One region of the Shinella sp. 20P9.1.1 genome, then DNA from elsewhere that is predicted to be linked to it. Evidence: predicted binding sites of a transcription regulator. Region 1 holds the regulator's gene; each other region holds the start of a gene.
The links. Region 1 encodes PhoB, which activates phosphate uptake and scavenging genes when phosphate is short. Its sites were predicted from a motif close to TGTCATNNANCTGTCAT; they were not measured.
Positions count from the first base shown of each region.

Region 1 (4,280 bases):
GCTTCAGGAAGCCGGGAGCCTTGGGGCCAAAGCCTTCGATATACTTCTCCTGTCCGCCGGCCGCGATCGTCGCGATCGTGCGGCCATGGAAGGCGCCGTCGAAGGTGATGATATGGAACTTGCCGGGATGGCCCTTGGCGAAGTGATGGCGGCGCGCGGTCTTGATCGCGCATTCCAGCGCTTCGGCACCCGAATTGGTGAAGAACACCTTGTCGGCGAAGGTCGCGTCCGTCAGCCGGCGGCCGAGGCTTTCCTGGCCGGGCACCTCATAGAGGTTGGACAGGTGCCAGACCTTGTCGGCCTGATCCTTCAGCGCGGCGACGAGATGAGGATGCGCATGGCCCAGCGAATTGACGGCGACGCCGGCGGCGAAATCGAGATATCGCTCGCCATCTTCGGCGATCAGCCAGACGCCCTCCCCGCGCGTGAACCGGAGCGGCGCACGCATATAGGTTTCATAGAGCGGCGCGGCATCGGCCATGGCGCGTATCCTCCGAAAAGAGATGCGAAAAAAGACGTCTGACACTTGACTTTTCCGGGCTCCAGAAAAATCAAAAGCCGCCTTTCGGCGGCATGCGGCACTATCGGCATTTCACCTGGGGATGTCAACAAAATCGCACCCCGAGTGACGCTGAACCTCCCGCAAGGTGAGGATTCACGGCACGCGCGGAAGGTGTCTCCATCGAGTCACACCCGACCAGCAAGTTGGGGAAAACCTCGAAATCGATTCGCGCCGATTCCCGCGACTCTTGTCACAGAGTCCCCCGGTCTCTAGGTTAAAGACCAATTACTAGACTGCATGCGGCGGAACTAGTCACCAAAAGAGTTGAAGGCGTTCAGGTTCCGGATCTGTCCGGGACGCGACGAGGGATTCCCGCATCGAACGCCGAGCGGAGACGAAAACATGAACTGGACAGACGAGCGCGTCGAAAGACTCAAGAAGCTCTGGGCCGAGGGTTTGAGCGCGAGCCAGATCGCGGCACAACTCGGCGGCGTCAGCCGCAATGCCGTCATCGGCAAAGTGCACCGGCTGAACCTGCCGGGCCGCGCCAAGGCCGGCGGAACGCAGGCCACCGCCCGCCCGAAGCGCCCGGCGCCGGCGGCCCCCCGCCCCGCGACCTTCCAGGCCCGTGCCGTCACGCCGCGCACCGCAGCCCGTCCGGCAGCGATCGCCAAGGACGACATGGACACGGAATTCGAGGCCGTCGCCGAACAGCTCCCGGTTCCCGCCAACGGCAACAATGTCGTCGTGCCGATGTCGCGCAAGCTGGAACTGACGCAGCTCACCGAGCGCACCTGCAAGTGGCCGATCGGCGATCCGCTGAACGAAGACTTCCATTTCTGCGGCAACGAATCCCCTGACAATTCGCCCTACTGCACCTACCACCAGCGCCTCGCCTACCAGCCCTCGGCCGAGCGCCGCCGGATGCGCTGACAGCAATCGATATGAAATGAAAACGGAGCCGAAAGGCTCCGTTTTTGTTTGAGGCGATGGATGGCAGCCCCAAAACGCAAACAGGCCCCGCAGGGCCCATTTCCGTCCTTGGGAGGAATGGCGGATCGCTCAGGTTTCCAGCGAATAGCCGGCGCCGCGGACAGTGCGGATGACGTCCTGCATATTGGCGAAGTTGAGCGCCTTGCGCAGACGGCCGACATGCACGTCGACGGTGCGCTCGTCGACATAGATGTCGTGGCCCCATACACCGTCCAGCAGCTGCGAGCGCGAGAAGACGCGGCTCGGCGAGGTCATCAGGAATTCCAGGAGGCGGAACTCCGTCGGGCCGAGGCGAACCTCGCGGGTGCGACGGTGGACGCGGTGGGTCTCGCGGTCGAGCTCGATATCGCCGCAGCGCAGCACCGTCGAGACGACCTCGGGCTTGGCACGGCGCAGCATGGCGCGCACGCGCGCCACCAGTTCCGGCGTCGAGAAGGGCTTGACGACATAATCGTCGGCGCCGGTGGCCAGACCACGCACTCGCTCGCTCTCCTCGCCGCGCGCCGTCAGCATGATGATCGGCAGGCGCTCGGTTTCCGGCCGCTGGCGCAGGCGCCGGCACAGCTCGATGCCGGAAACGCCCGGCAGCATCCAGTCGAGGATGAGGAGGTCGGGCATGCGCTCCTGCAAGCGCATTTCCGCCTCGTCACCCGATAGGATCGTATCGACCTCGAAACCCTCGGCTTCGAGATTGTAGCGCAGGAGAACGCTCAGCGCCTCCTCGTCTTCCACGACGGCTATTCTGGGCACCATGGACAGGGTTCCTGCTCAAACTTACTCGGACGCTTCGGCGATGTCGGCCGCGACGACCGATGTCGATGTATCGTCCTTCGGGCGCTCGCCTTCCGGCTGGGAGCCGGTCGCCATGTAGTAGATGGTTTCGGCGATGTTGGTCGCGTGGTCGCCGATGCGCTCGATGTTCTTGGCGCAGAACAAAAGATGCGTGCAGGGCGTGATGTTGCGCGGGTCTTCCATCATGTAGGTCAGCAGTTCGCGGAACAGCGAGGTGTAGATCGCATCGATCTCGTCGTCGCGCTCGCGGATGGCCTTGGCCTTGTCCACCGAGCGGGTGGCGAAGACGTCGAGCACTTCCTTGAGCTGCATCAACGCCAGTTCGGCGAGATGCTCGAGGCCGCGGGCGAGCTTGCGCGGCATGCCCGAGCTCTGCACGGCAATCACGCGCTTTGCGGTGTTCTTGCCGAGGTCGCCGACGCGCTCCAGTTCGGCAGCGATGCGGATCGTGCCCATGATTTCGCGCAGGTCCGCCGCCATCGGCTGGCGCTTGGCGATGGTGACGATCGCCTTTTCGTTGATCTGGCGCTCGGCATTGTCGAGGATGACATCCTCGGAAATGACCTTCTGGGCCAGCGCCACGTCGGTGGAAACGAGGGCGCGGACGGAATCCGCCACCATCTGCTCGGCCGTGCCGCCCATTTCGGAGATGCGGCGGGAGAGGTACTTCAGTTCTTCGTCGTAAATCGAAACAATATGGGTCGATGACATCGTTCTGTCCTTAATGCGCTCGGGTTTCAGGGGCGTCAGCGACGAAAGCGTCAGCCGAAGCGGCCCATGATGTAGTCCTGCGTGCGCTGGTCATCCGGGTTGGTGAACATCTTGTCGGTGTCGTTCTCCTCGACGAGGTTGCCGAGGTGGAACATGGCGGTGCGCTGCGAGACGCGGGCCGCCTGCTGCATGGAGTGCGTCACGATGACGATGGTGAAGTTGGCGCGCAGCTCGTGGATGAGCTCCTCGACCTTGGCCGTCGCGATCGGGTCGAGTGCCGAGCAGGGTTCGTCCATCAGGATGACTTCGGGGCTGACGGCGACGGCGCGTGCGATGCACAGGCGCTGCTGCTGGCCGCCGGAGAGGCCCGTGCCGCCTTCCTGCAGGCGATCCTTCACCTCGTTCCACAGGCCGGCCTTCTGAAGGCTCTTTTCCACGATGGCGTCCATGTCGGCCTTCGACTTGGCAAGACCGTGGATGCGTGGGCCGTAGGCGACGTTTTCGTAGATCGACTTCGGGAACGGGTTCGGCTTCTGGAAGACCATGCCGACGCGGGCGCGCAGTTCGACGACGTCGATGTTCGGGTCGTAGATATCGTCCGTATCGAGCGTGATGCGGCCGGTGACGCGGCAGCCGTCGATCGTGTCGTTCATGCGGTTCAGCGTGCGCAGGAAGGTCGACTTGCCGCAACCCGACGGGCCGATCAGCGCCGTCACGGTGTTTTCGCGGACGTTGAGATTGACGTCGTAGAGGGCGCGCTTGTCGCCGTAATAGACCGAAACGTCCTTGCCGATCATCTTGTAGGAAATGTCGTTCATTTTCTTGTCCAGCGCTTTCTCGACTGCTGCTTCTAACATCATGTTCATAGGATCGGTCCTTCTACCAGCGCCGTTCGAAACGGCGGCGCAACAGGATGGCGCCAACATTCATGAGGATGAGGAAGATGAGGAGCACCATGATGGCGCCCGAGGTGCGCTCCACGAAGGCACGCTCGGCCTCGTTCGCCCACATGTAGATCTGTACCGGCAGAGCCGTGGAGGGTTCCAGCGGCGTTCCGGGAATATCGGCGACGAAGGCGACCATGCCAATGAGCAGCAGCGGTGCGGTTTCGCCGAGCGCATGCGCCAAACCGATGATCGTGCCTGTCAGGATGCCCGGCATGGCGAGCGGCAGGACGTGGTGGAACACGGTCTGCATCTTGGATGCGCCGAGGCCGAGGGCGGCGGAGCGGATCGACGGGGGCACGGCCTTGAGGGCAGCGCGGGTCGCGATGATGATCGTC
Region 1 is NZ_JBYOLC010000002.1:208,575-212,854, reverse strand. It holds gene AC27VQ_RS04630 (aspartate aminotransferase family protein) at 1-481, opposite strand, end outside; gene AC27VQ_RS04625 (GcrA family cell cycle regulator) at 905-1,435, shown strand; gene phoB (phosphate regulon transcriptional regulator PhoB) at 1,565-2,248, opposite strand; gene phoU (phosphate signaling complex protein PhoU) at 2,270-2,998, opposite strand; gene pstB (phosphate ABC transporter ATP-binding protein PstB) at 3,049-3,864, opposite strand; gene pstA (phosphate ABC transporter permease PstA) at 3,878-4,280, opposite strand, start outside.

Region 2 (4,280 bases), on a different contig from region 1:
ACTCGGAAGTCTTCTTCCTCTCGGCCTTCTTCACCGGCGCGCTGTCGCTGGCGACGGCGGCGGCCACGCGCGCCGGCCCGCCGCCCTTCAACAAGCGCATGGGCTTTCTCGTCGTCAACATGCTCTGGCTCTCGGGCAGCATCATCGGCGCCATCCCGCTCTGGCTGTCGTCGCTCGACCTCACCTTCTCGCAGGCCTTCTTCGAATCGGTCTCGGCGATCAGCACGACAGGCTCCACCGTCATCGTCGGCCTCGACCATGCGCCGCCCGGCGTCCTGATGTGGCGCTCGCTGCTGCACTGGCTCGGCGGTGTCGGAATTCTGGCGCTTGGTCTCTTCATCATGCCGTACCTTCGCGTCGGCGGCATGTCCTTCTTCAAGCTCGAATCCTCCGATACGGCCGACAAGCCCTTCGCCCGCATCGCGAGCTATACGCGCGCCTTCCTCGCCATCTATGTCGCGATCACGCTGATCTGCGCCATCGTCTATGCCGCGCTCGGCATGAGCCGCTTCGATGCGCTGAACCATGCCATGTCGACCGTCGCGACGGGCGGGCTTTCCACCCACGACGCCTCCTTCGGCTATTTCAAGAGCCTGCCTTTGCTCTGGGCCGCGACCTTCTTCATGACGCTGTCGAGCCTGCCCTTTTCGGTGCTCATCCTCTTCGTCGTGCGCGGGCGCATCGATGCCTGGCGCGATCCGCAGATCCGCGTCTTCCTCGGCTATCTCGCCCTCTTCGCCATCGCAGCCAGCGTCTTCCAGCGCCTGCAGAACGGCATCGATTTCCACGAGGCGCTGGCGCATTCCTTTTTCACCGTGTCCTCGATCCTCTCGACGACAGGCTTTGCCAGCGACGACTATACGCAATGGGGCCATTTCATCGTGGCGCTCGCCTTCGTCGCCACCTTCATGGGCGGCTGCTCCGGCTCGACGGCGGGCGGCCTGAAGGCCTATCGCCTCATCATCCTCTTCAATTTCATCCGCACGGGCCTCTACCGCCTGATCTATCCGGACGGCATCCATGCCGTGCGCTACGGGCCGATGACGGTCGATGCCGATCTCCAGCGCAGCGTCTTCCTGTTCTTCATCACCTATGTGGCGCTCTCGGCGTTCGGCGCAATCCTGCTCAGCCTCATGGGCTATGACGTGTTGACGGCGCTTTCCGCAGCCGCGACTTCGCTTTCCAATGTAGGCCCCGGTGTCACGCAGGCGATCGGCCCGGCCGGTTCCTTTGCCGGCTTCCACGATGCGGCGCTCTATCTCCTCTCCTTCCTGATGCTGCTCGGGCGCCTGGAAATCCTCACGGTGCTCGTCATATTAACCCCACTCTTCTGGAAGAGTTGACTGTTGTCACGCTTCTTCGCATCCTGCGGCCATCGGGCTGGAGGTTGAGTGTATGGTCGTGTCGAAGTCCCTGTTGCGCATGCTCTTTGTCGCTGCGCTGATACCGGCGTCCGCCTTTGCCGGCCCGCTTGCCGATGCGGCGAAGAAGGCGGAGGAACAGGCCGCCGCCGGCGATACGGTCGGCGCGCACAACACGATCCGCGATGCCTACGGCGCCTTTGCCGCCACGCTCCCCTTCTCCATCGGCAAGGCCGTCTTCGTCTCGACCCCGCCCGAGGGTTACGGCATGTTCACGGCGCGGCCCGAATCGAGCTTCAAGGTCGGCGAAGCCTTGATCTCCTATGTCGAACCCGTCGGCCTGACTTGGCGGCCGGGCAAGGATGGTGCATTGGAATCGCACTTTACCGTCGATCTGGAACTTCTCGATCCCAAGGGCACGGTGCTGGCCGAGCAGAAGGCCTTCGGCTCCTTCGACTTCAAGGGAACCGTGCGCAACCAGGAAATCTTCGCCAAGCTGACGCTGAATCTGAGCGGCCCACCCGCCGGCGACTATGTGCTGCGCTACCGCTTCCGCGATGCCGCCAGCGGTGCCGTCGCCATCAGCGAGCAGCCGTTCAAGATCGTCCAATAGGGTTTACCGAACACCAAGAGAATTGTGACAAGCGGCGAATCAGCGCTTTCCAGCGCGTCCTTGCTCAATTATGACAGCCGCATGACAACCCCAGCCACATAAGGGGCATACATGCTTTCGCTGTTTCGCAAACTCATGCCGCGTGAAGACCGTTTCTTCGATCTCTTCGAGCAGCATTCCCGCACCGTCGTCGGTGCCGCCGAGGCCCTGCAGGCGCTGCTGGCCGGCGGGCCGGATATGGAAAAACACTGCAACCGCATCGTTGCGCTGGAAAACGAGGCCGACGCCATCACGGCCGAGGTCCTGCTCGCCGTGCGCCGCAGCTTCATCACGCCCTTCGACCGCGGCGACATCAAGGACCTGATCCAGTCGATGGATGACGCCATCGACATGATGCACAAGATGGTCAAGACCATCCGCCTCTACGAGCAGACCAGCTTCCAGCCCGGCATGCAGGAAATGGGCGCCACCGTCGTCAAGGCCGCGCATCTCATCGCCGAGGCCATCCCGTTGCTCGACAAGGTCGGCGTGCATGCCGACCGCCTCAGCGCGATCGCTCAGGAGGTCACCCGCGTCGAAGGCCGCTCCGACGAGCTGCACGACCAGGGCGTGAAGGCCCTCTTCAAGGAATTCGGCAAAACCGACCCGATGGCCTATATCATCGGCAGCGAGATCTATGCCGAACTCGAAAAGGTCGTCGACCGCTTCGAGGACGTGGCGGACGAAATCAGCGGTATCGTGATCGAGAACGTCTGATGGACGCGACCCTCGCCCTTCCGCTGCTGATCGCGCTTGTCGGCATCGCGCTGCTGTTCGATTTCCTGAACGGCCTGCACGATGCGGCAAACTCGATCGCCACGATCGTCTCGACGCGCGTCCTGCGCCCGCAATATGCGGTGATGTGGGCGGCGTTCTTCAACTTCATCGCCTTCCTGTTCTTCGGCCTGCATGTCGCCGAAACGCTCGGCAAGGGCATCATCGATCCCGGCATCGTCAGCCCGCTGGTCATCTTCGCGGCGCTGATGGGCGCGATCATCTGGAACGTCGTTACCTGGATCTTCGGCATACCCTCGAGCTCCTCGCATGCCCTGATCGGCGGTCTCGTCGGTGCCGGCCTTGCGAAGACCGGCTTCAGCGCCGTGGTCTGGAGCGGCCTCATCAAGACGGCGAGCGCCATATTCCTGTCGCCGATGATCGGCTTCTTTCTGGCGCTGGTCCTCGTGCTCATCGTCTCCTGGCTCTTCGTGCGCCAGACGCCGTTTGCCGTCGACCGCACCTTCCGCGTCATGCAGTTCATCTCCGCATCGCTCTATTCGCTGGGCCACGGCGGCAACGATGCGCAGAAGACGATGGGCATCATCGCTGTGCTGCTCTATTCGCAGGGCTATCTCGGCGGCGAATTCTACGTGCCCTTCTGGGTCGTCATCTCCTGCCAGGCCGCCATGGCGCTCGGTACGCTGATGGGCGGCTGGCGTATCGTGCACACGATGGGCTCGAAGATCACCCGCCTCAACCCGATGCAGGGTTTTTGCGCGGAGACCGGCGGCGCGCTGACGCTCTTCGGCGCCACCTGGCTCGGCATCCCGGTCTCCACGACCCACACGATCACCGGCGCCATCATCGGCGTGGGGGCGGCCCGCCGCGTCTCCGCCGTGCGCTGGGGCCTTGCCGGCAACATCGTCTGGGCCTGGATCATCACGCTGCCCTCGGCCGCGGCGATTTCGGCGCTGTTCTTCCTCGTGTTCAACGCCTTCGGCTGAACCTTTCGCCTTGGGGGATGAAAATCCCCCAAGGCAATGACACGGATTTCCGGTCTGCTGCTCGAGCATGCGGATTGACGAACCGGTGCAGTCCGGTAAATCAGAGTTTGCGAAACCACGCGCTCCCGAGAATTTGCACTGGACCCCATGAACGACAAAGTTTTCGACACGCTGACCGGCATGTACTTCACCGTCGATGATCCCGATGGCAGCTACGGCACCGGCCAGGTCATCCGCCTCGCCGCCGAAGGCATCTACTTCATCCGCTATGACGGCAACGAGGTGACGCTGCCCATGGAGCTCGTCTCCATCGGAGAAATGCTCGAAACCACCGACGACGAATTCAAGCTCTGGCGCTTCTTCGACACGATCGAGGAACGCGACACCTGGATCGAATGGCTCGACGCCCCCTCCAAGCCGCGCGTCATCTCGCTGGTGAAGCCGAGCAAGTAAGGTCTTTCGATTTTCGTCGAAGTGGTCACGACACCACCTTGACGTGGCAACGCAAGTGCCTGAAAAGCAACGCATGCGGGCGTGGCGAAACTG
Region 2 is NZ_JBYOLC010000011.1:189,383-193,662, forward strand. It holds gene AC27VQ_RS19475 (TrkH family potassium uptake protein) at 1-1,343, shown strand, start outside; gene AC27VQ_RS19480 (hypothetical protein) at 1,396-1,974, shown strand; gene AC27VQ_RS19485 (DUF47 family protein) at 2,086-2,730, shown strand; gene AC27VQ_RS19490 (inorganic phosphate transporter) at 2,730-3,734, shown strand; gene AC27VQ_RS19495 (hypothetical protein) at 3,882-4,187, shown strand; tRNA gene AC27VQ_RS19500 (tRNA-Leu) at 4,263-4,280, shown strand, end outside.
Region 2: a site for PhoB is predicted at 2,045-2,061, ahead of AC27VQ_RS19485 (DUF47 family protein). Genes of this name have one in related genera too.

Region 3 (4,280 bases), on a different contig from region 1:
GTCGCGGGTCTCGGCCCTGTTCTGGAGCCGCGCCGGCGCCAACACCAATGACACGATCCAGGCGCTGGAGCGCGACATCGCACCCAAAATGTCGCGGCACTATTCGAAGATCGGCACCAATGCCGCGCTCTTCAAGCGCATCGATGCGCTGTGGGAGGGGCGTGCGGGCCTCAACCTTTCGCTGGAGCAGGTGCGCGTGCTGGAGCGGCACTGGAAGGGGTTTGTCAAATCGGGCGCCAAGCTTGCAAAGCCCGCACAGGATCGCCTCTCGGCGATCAATGAGACGCTGGCCGGTCTCGGCGCGAAATTCGGGCAGAACGTGCTGGCCGACGAGAAGAGCTGGGCGCTCTTCCTCGACGAGGGCGAGGCGCTGGACGGCCTGCCGGATTATCTGAAGGACGCCATGGCGTCGGCGGCGCGGGACCGCGGGCAGGACGGGCGCTATGCCGTCACCCTGTCGCGTTCGATCATCGAGCCCTTCCTTGCCTCCTCCGCCCGCCGGGACCTGCGCGAGCAGGCGTTCCGCGCCTGGGTGGCGCGCGGCGAGAATGACGGCGAGACGGACAATCGCGGCATCGTGAAGGACACGCTTGCGCTCCGCTTGGAAAAGGCCGGGCTGCTCGGCTACGCGAATTTTGCCGCGCTGAAGCTCGACAACACCATGGCGAAGACGCCGGACGCGGTGAACGGCCTCTTGATGCAGGTCTGGGAAAAGGCCGTGGCGCGGGCGCGCGAGGAGGAGGCGGAGCTTGCCACGCTCATCGCGGACGAGGGCCGCAACCACGAGGTCATGCCCTGGGACTGGCGCTACTACGCCGAAAAGCTGCGCGCCAAGAAGTTCAATTTCTCCGAAGCGGAACTGAAGCCCTATCTCCAGCTCGAAAAGATCATCGACGCCTGCTTCGACGTTGCCGAGCGGCTGTTCGGCATCCGCGCCATCGAGAAGAAGGACGTGCCGGTCTATCACCCCGATGTGCGGGTCTTCGAAATCCGCGATCGCGAGGACAGACTGGTCGCTATGTTCCTCGGCGATTATTTTGCGCGCTCTTCCAAACGCTCCGGCGCCTGGATGAGCTCCTACCAGAGCCAGCATCGCCTGCCGCTGCCGAACGGTTCGGTCGGTGAGATCCCGATCATCTACAATGTCTGCAATTTCGCAAAACCCGCCGAGGGCAAGCCGGCGCTGCTGTCGCTCGATGATGCGCGCACGCTGTTCCACGAGTTCGGCCATGCGCTGCACGGCATGCTCTCGGACGTCACCTATCCCTCGGTCTCCGGCACGGGCGTGTCGCGCGACTTCGTCGAACTGCCCTCGCAGCTCTATGAGCACTGGCTGACGGTGCCGGAAATCCTGACGCGTTACGCTGTGCACTACCAGACCGGCGAGGCGATGCCGCAGGCGCTGCTCGACAAGGTTCTCGCCGCCCGCACCTTCAATTCCGGCTTCGCGACGGTGGAATTCACCTCCTCGGCGCTGGTCGACATGGCGTTCCACACGCGGGGGCCTGTCGAGGACCCGATGGCGGTGCAGGCGGAGGTTCTGGAAAAGATCGGCCTGCCGAAGTCCATCGTCATGCGCCACGCGACGCCGCACTTCCAGCATGTCTTTTCGGGCGACGGCTACTCGGCCGGCTACTATTCCTACATGTGGTCGGAAGTGCTCGACGCGGATGCCTTCTCCGCCTTCACGGAAACGGGCGACGCCTTCAACCCCGCCATGGCGGCGCGGCTGAAGACCTATATCTACGCCGTCGGCGGCTCGGTGGACCCGGAGGACGCCTACAAGGCCTTCCGCGGCAAGCTGCCGACGCCGGAGGCCATGCTGGAGAAGAAGGGGCTGGCGGCCTGAACGGTCTGTCAGAAAGGCGCCTGAGGTCGGTGTTTCCTGTAGGGGCTCCACCTCTCCTCCGTCATGGTCGGGCTTGACCCGACCATCCATGCTCCGGGTGCGGCGGTGGATCCTCGGGTCGAGCCCGAGGATGACGTCAGTTGGGCTGCGCGGGTGGTGGCTAAAGCAGAAATACAGTCGGAGACGGCGCTGGCTTCGTCCGCCCCCGTCATTCTCCCGTCACCAAAGCTTGGGTGAACCGTCATCCTGCCGTTACCGGACTGACATGTCTCGGCCCGATGGTCTGCCCGTCGATTCGCGGGCTTGGCCGGAGGTGGCATGGCGATTGTTCCCGAGACGCTGACACGGCGCTCGTTTCTCTTGACCGCAGGGGCCGGTGTGCTGGCGACGTCTTCGGCGCTGGCGGTGCCCTATTATGCGCGGCGTCACGGCAGCCCGGTCTTTTCGCACGGCGTGCAATCCGGCGATGTCGATTGTTCCTCCGGCATGGTCTGGGCGCGCACGGACCGGCCGGCGGAGGTGACGCTCGAATATTCGACCACCGACAGTTTTCTCGACGTGACGCGCCTGCCGCTTCAAAAGGCGATGGGCACCTCCGACAATGCCGTTAAGGCGATGCTGGAAGGGCTCCTGCCGGACCAGGACATCTTCTATCGCTTTACCGCAAACGATCCCTATTCCAGCCACCTCGTCTCCGAGCCCGTCGTCGGCCGTTTCCGCACCGCGCCGATGCGCAAGCGCTCGGTGCGTTTCGTCTGGTCGGGCGATACGGCAGGCCAGGGCTGGGGCATCGACGATGTCGGCATGAAGACCTATTCGACCATGCTGCGCCACGAGCCGGATTTCTTCATCCATTCGGGCGACACGGTCTATGCCGACGGCCCGATCCCCGATGAAATCCCGCTGCGTGACGGCGGCATCTGGAAGAACCGTATCGTCACCGACGAGAAGCGCAACGTGGCGCGCACGCTCGAAGAATTTCGCGGCCAGTGGAAATACAATCTGCTCGACGAGCACCTGCTGTCCTTCAACAGCCAGTGCCCGACCTTCTTTCAGTGGGACGACCACGAGGTTTTGAACAACTGGTCGGAATCGAGCGACCTGACCGGCGACCGGCGCTATCCGGAAAAGGATATCGGCATCTACGAGCAGCGCGCCCGGCGCGCCTTCCACGAGATGACGCCGATCCGCTACTTTCCCACCGAACCCGGCCGCATTTTTCGCAAGGTCGGCTACGGGCCGCTGCTCGATGTGTTCTTCGTGGACCTGCGTTCCTATCGCAGCCCCAACAAGGGCGGCACGGAGAACGGCCTGTTCGGCTGGCGGCAGGCGGATTGGCTGCGCCGAGAGCTTGCCGCCTCTGAGGCGGTCTGGAAGGTCATCGCCTGCGACATGCCGCTCGGCCTCGTCATCTGGGACGATTATGCCAACAGCCTGGGTTACGAGGGCGTGGCCGATGGGTTGAACGGCCCGCCGGCGGCGCGCGAGCGGGAGATTGCCGATCTCCTTTCCTTCATGCGCGACAATGCCATTCACAATGTCGTCTGGCTGACGGCGGATGTGCACTACACGGCCGCGCACCACTACGACCCGTCGCGGGCGAAATTCCAGGAGTTCAATCCGTTCTGGGAATTCGTCTCCGGACCGCTGCATTCCGGCACCTATGGGCCGAAGCCGCTCGACATGACCTTCGGGCCGGAGGTGCGCTTCATCAAGGCGTCCTCGGGCGGCATCGACAGCAACCTGCCGCCCTCGGCCGGCCTGCAATTCTTCGGTCTCGTCGATATCAACGGGTCGAGCGAGGAGATGACGGTGCGGCTGATGGACCGGGAGGATCAGGAGCTTTGGCGCGTCGTGCTGCCGCCCGTGCGTTCATCATGATGCGAAGCCCTGCGCCATCGGAGCAACAGAGTTGCGGTCCGCCCCTTTCGCATTTGCGGAAAAACATGTAAGAGCCCGGCCATTGAAGACGGCGCCCTTATACCCTGCGCGCCCCGAACCTCAGAGATTAAACCATGTCTATCCGCAATATCGCGATTATCGCGCACGTCGACCATGGCAAGACCACGCTCGTTGACGAGCTTCTCAAGCAGTCCGGCTCCTTCCGTGAAAACCAGCGCGTCGCCGAACGCGTGATGGATAGTAACGACCTCGAAAAGGAACGTGGCATCACCATTCTCGCCAAGGCGACCTCGGTGGAATGGAAGGGCGTTCGCATCAACATCGTCGACACCCCCGGCCACGCCGACTTTGGCGGTGAAGTCGAGCGCATCCTGTCGATGGTGGACGGCGCCATCGTTCTCGTCGACTCGTCGGAAGGCCCGATGCCGCAGACCAAGTTCGTGGTCGGCAAGGCGCTGAAGGTCGGTCTGAAGCCGATCGTCGCGATCAACAAGATCGACCGTCCGGACGGCCGCCACGAGGAAGTGCT
Region 3 is NZ_JBYOLC010000013.1:46,248-50,527, forward strand. It holds gene AC27VQ_RS20840 (M3 family metallopeptidase) at 1-1,849, shown strand, start outside; gene AC27VQ_RS20845 (alkaline phosphatase D family protein) at 2,168-3,730, shown strand; gene typA (translational GTPase TypA) at 3,865-4,280, shown strand, end outside.
Region 3: a site for PhoB is predicted at 2,056-2,072, ahead of AC27VQ_RS20845 (alkaline phosphatase D family protein). Genes of this name have one in related genera too.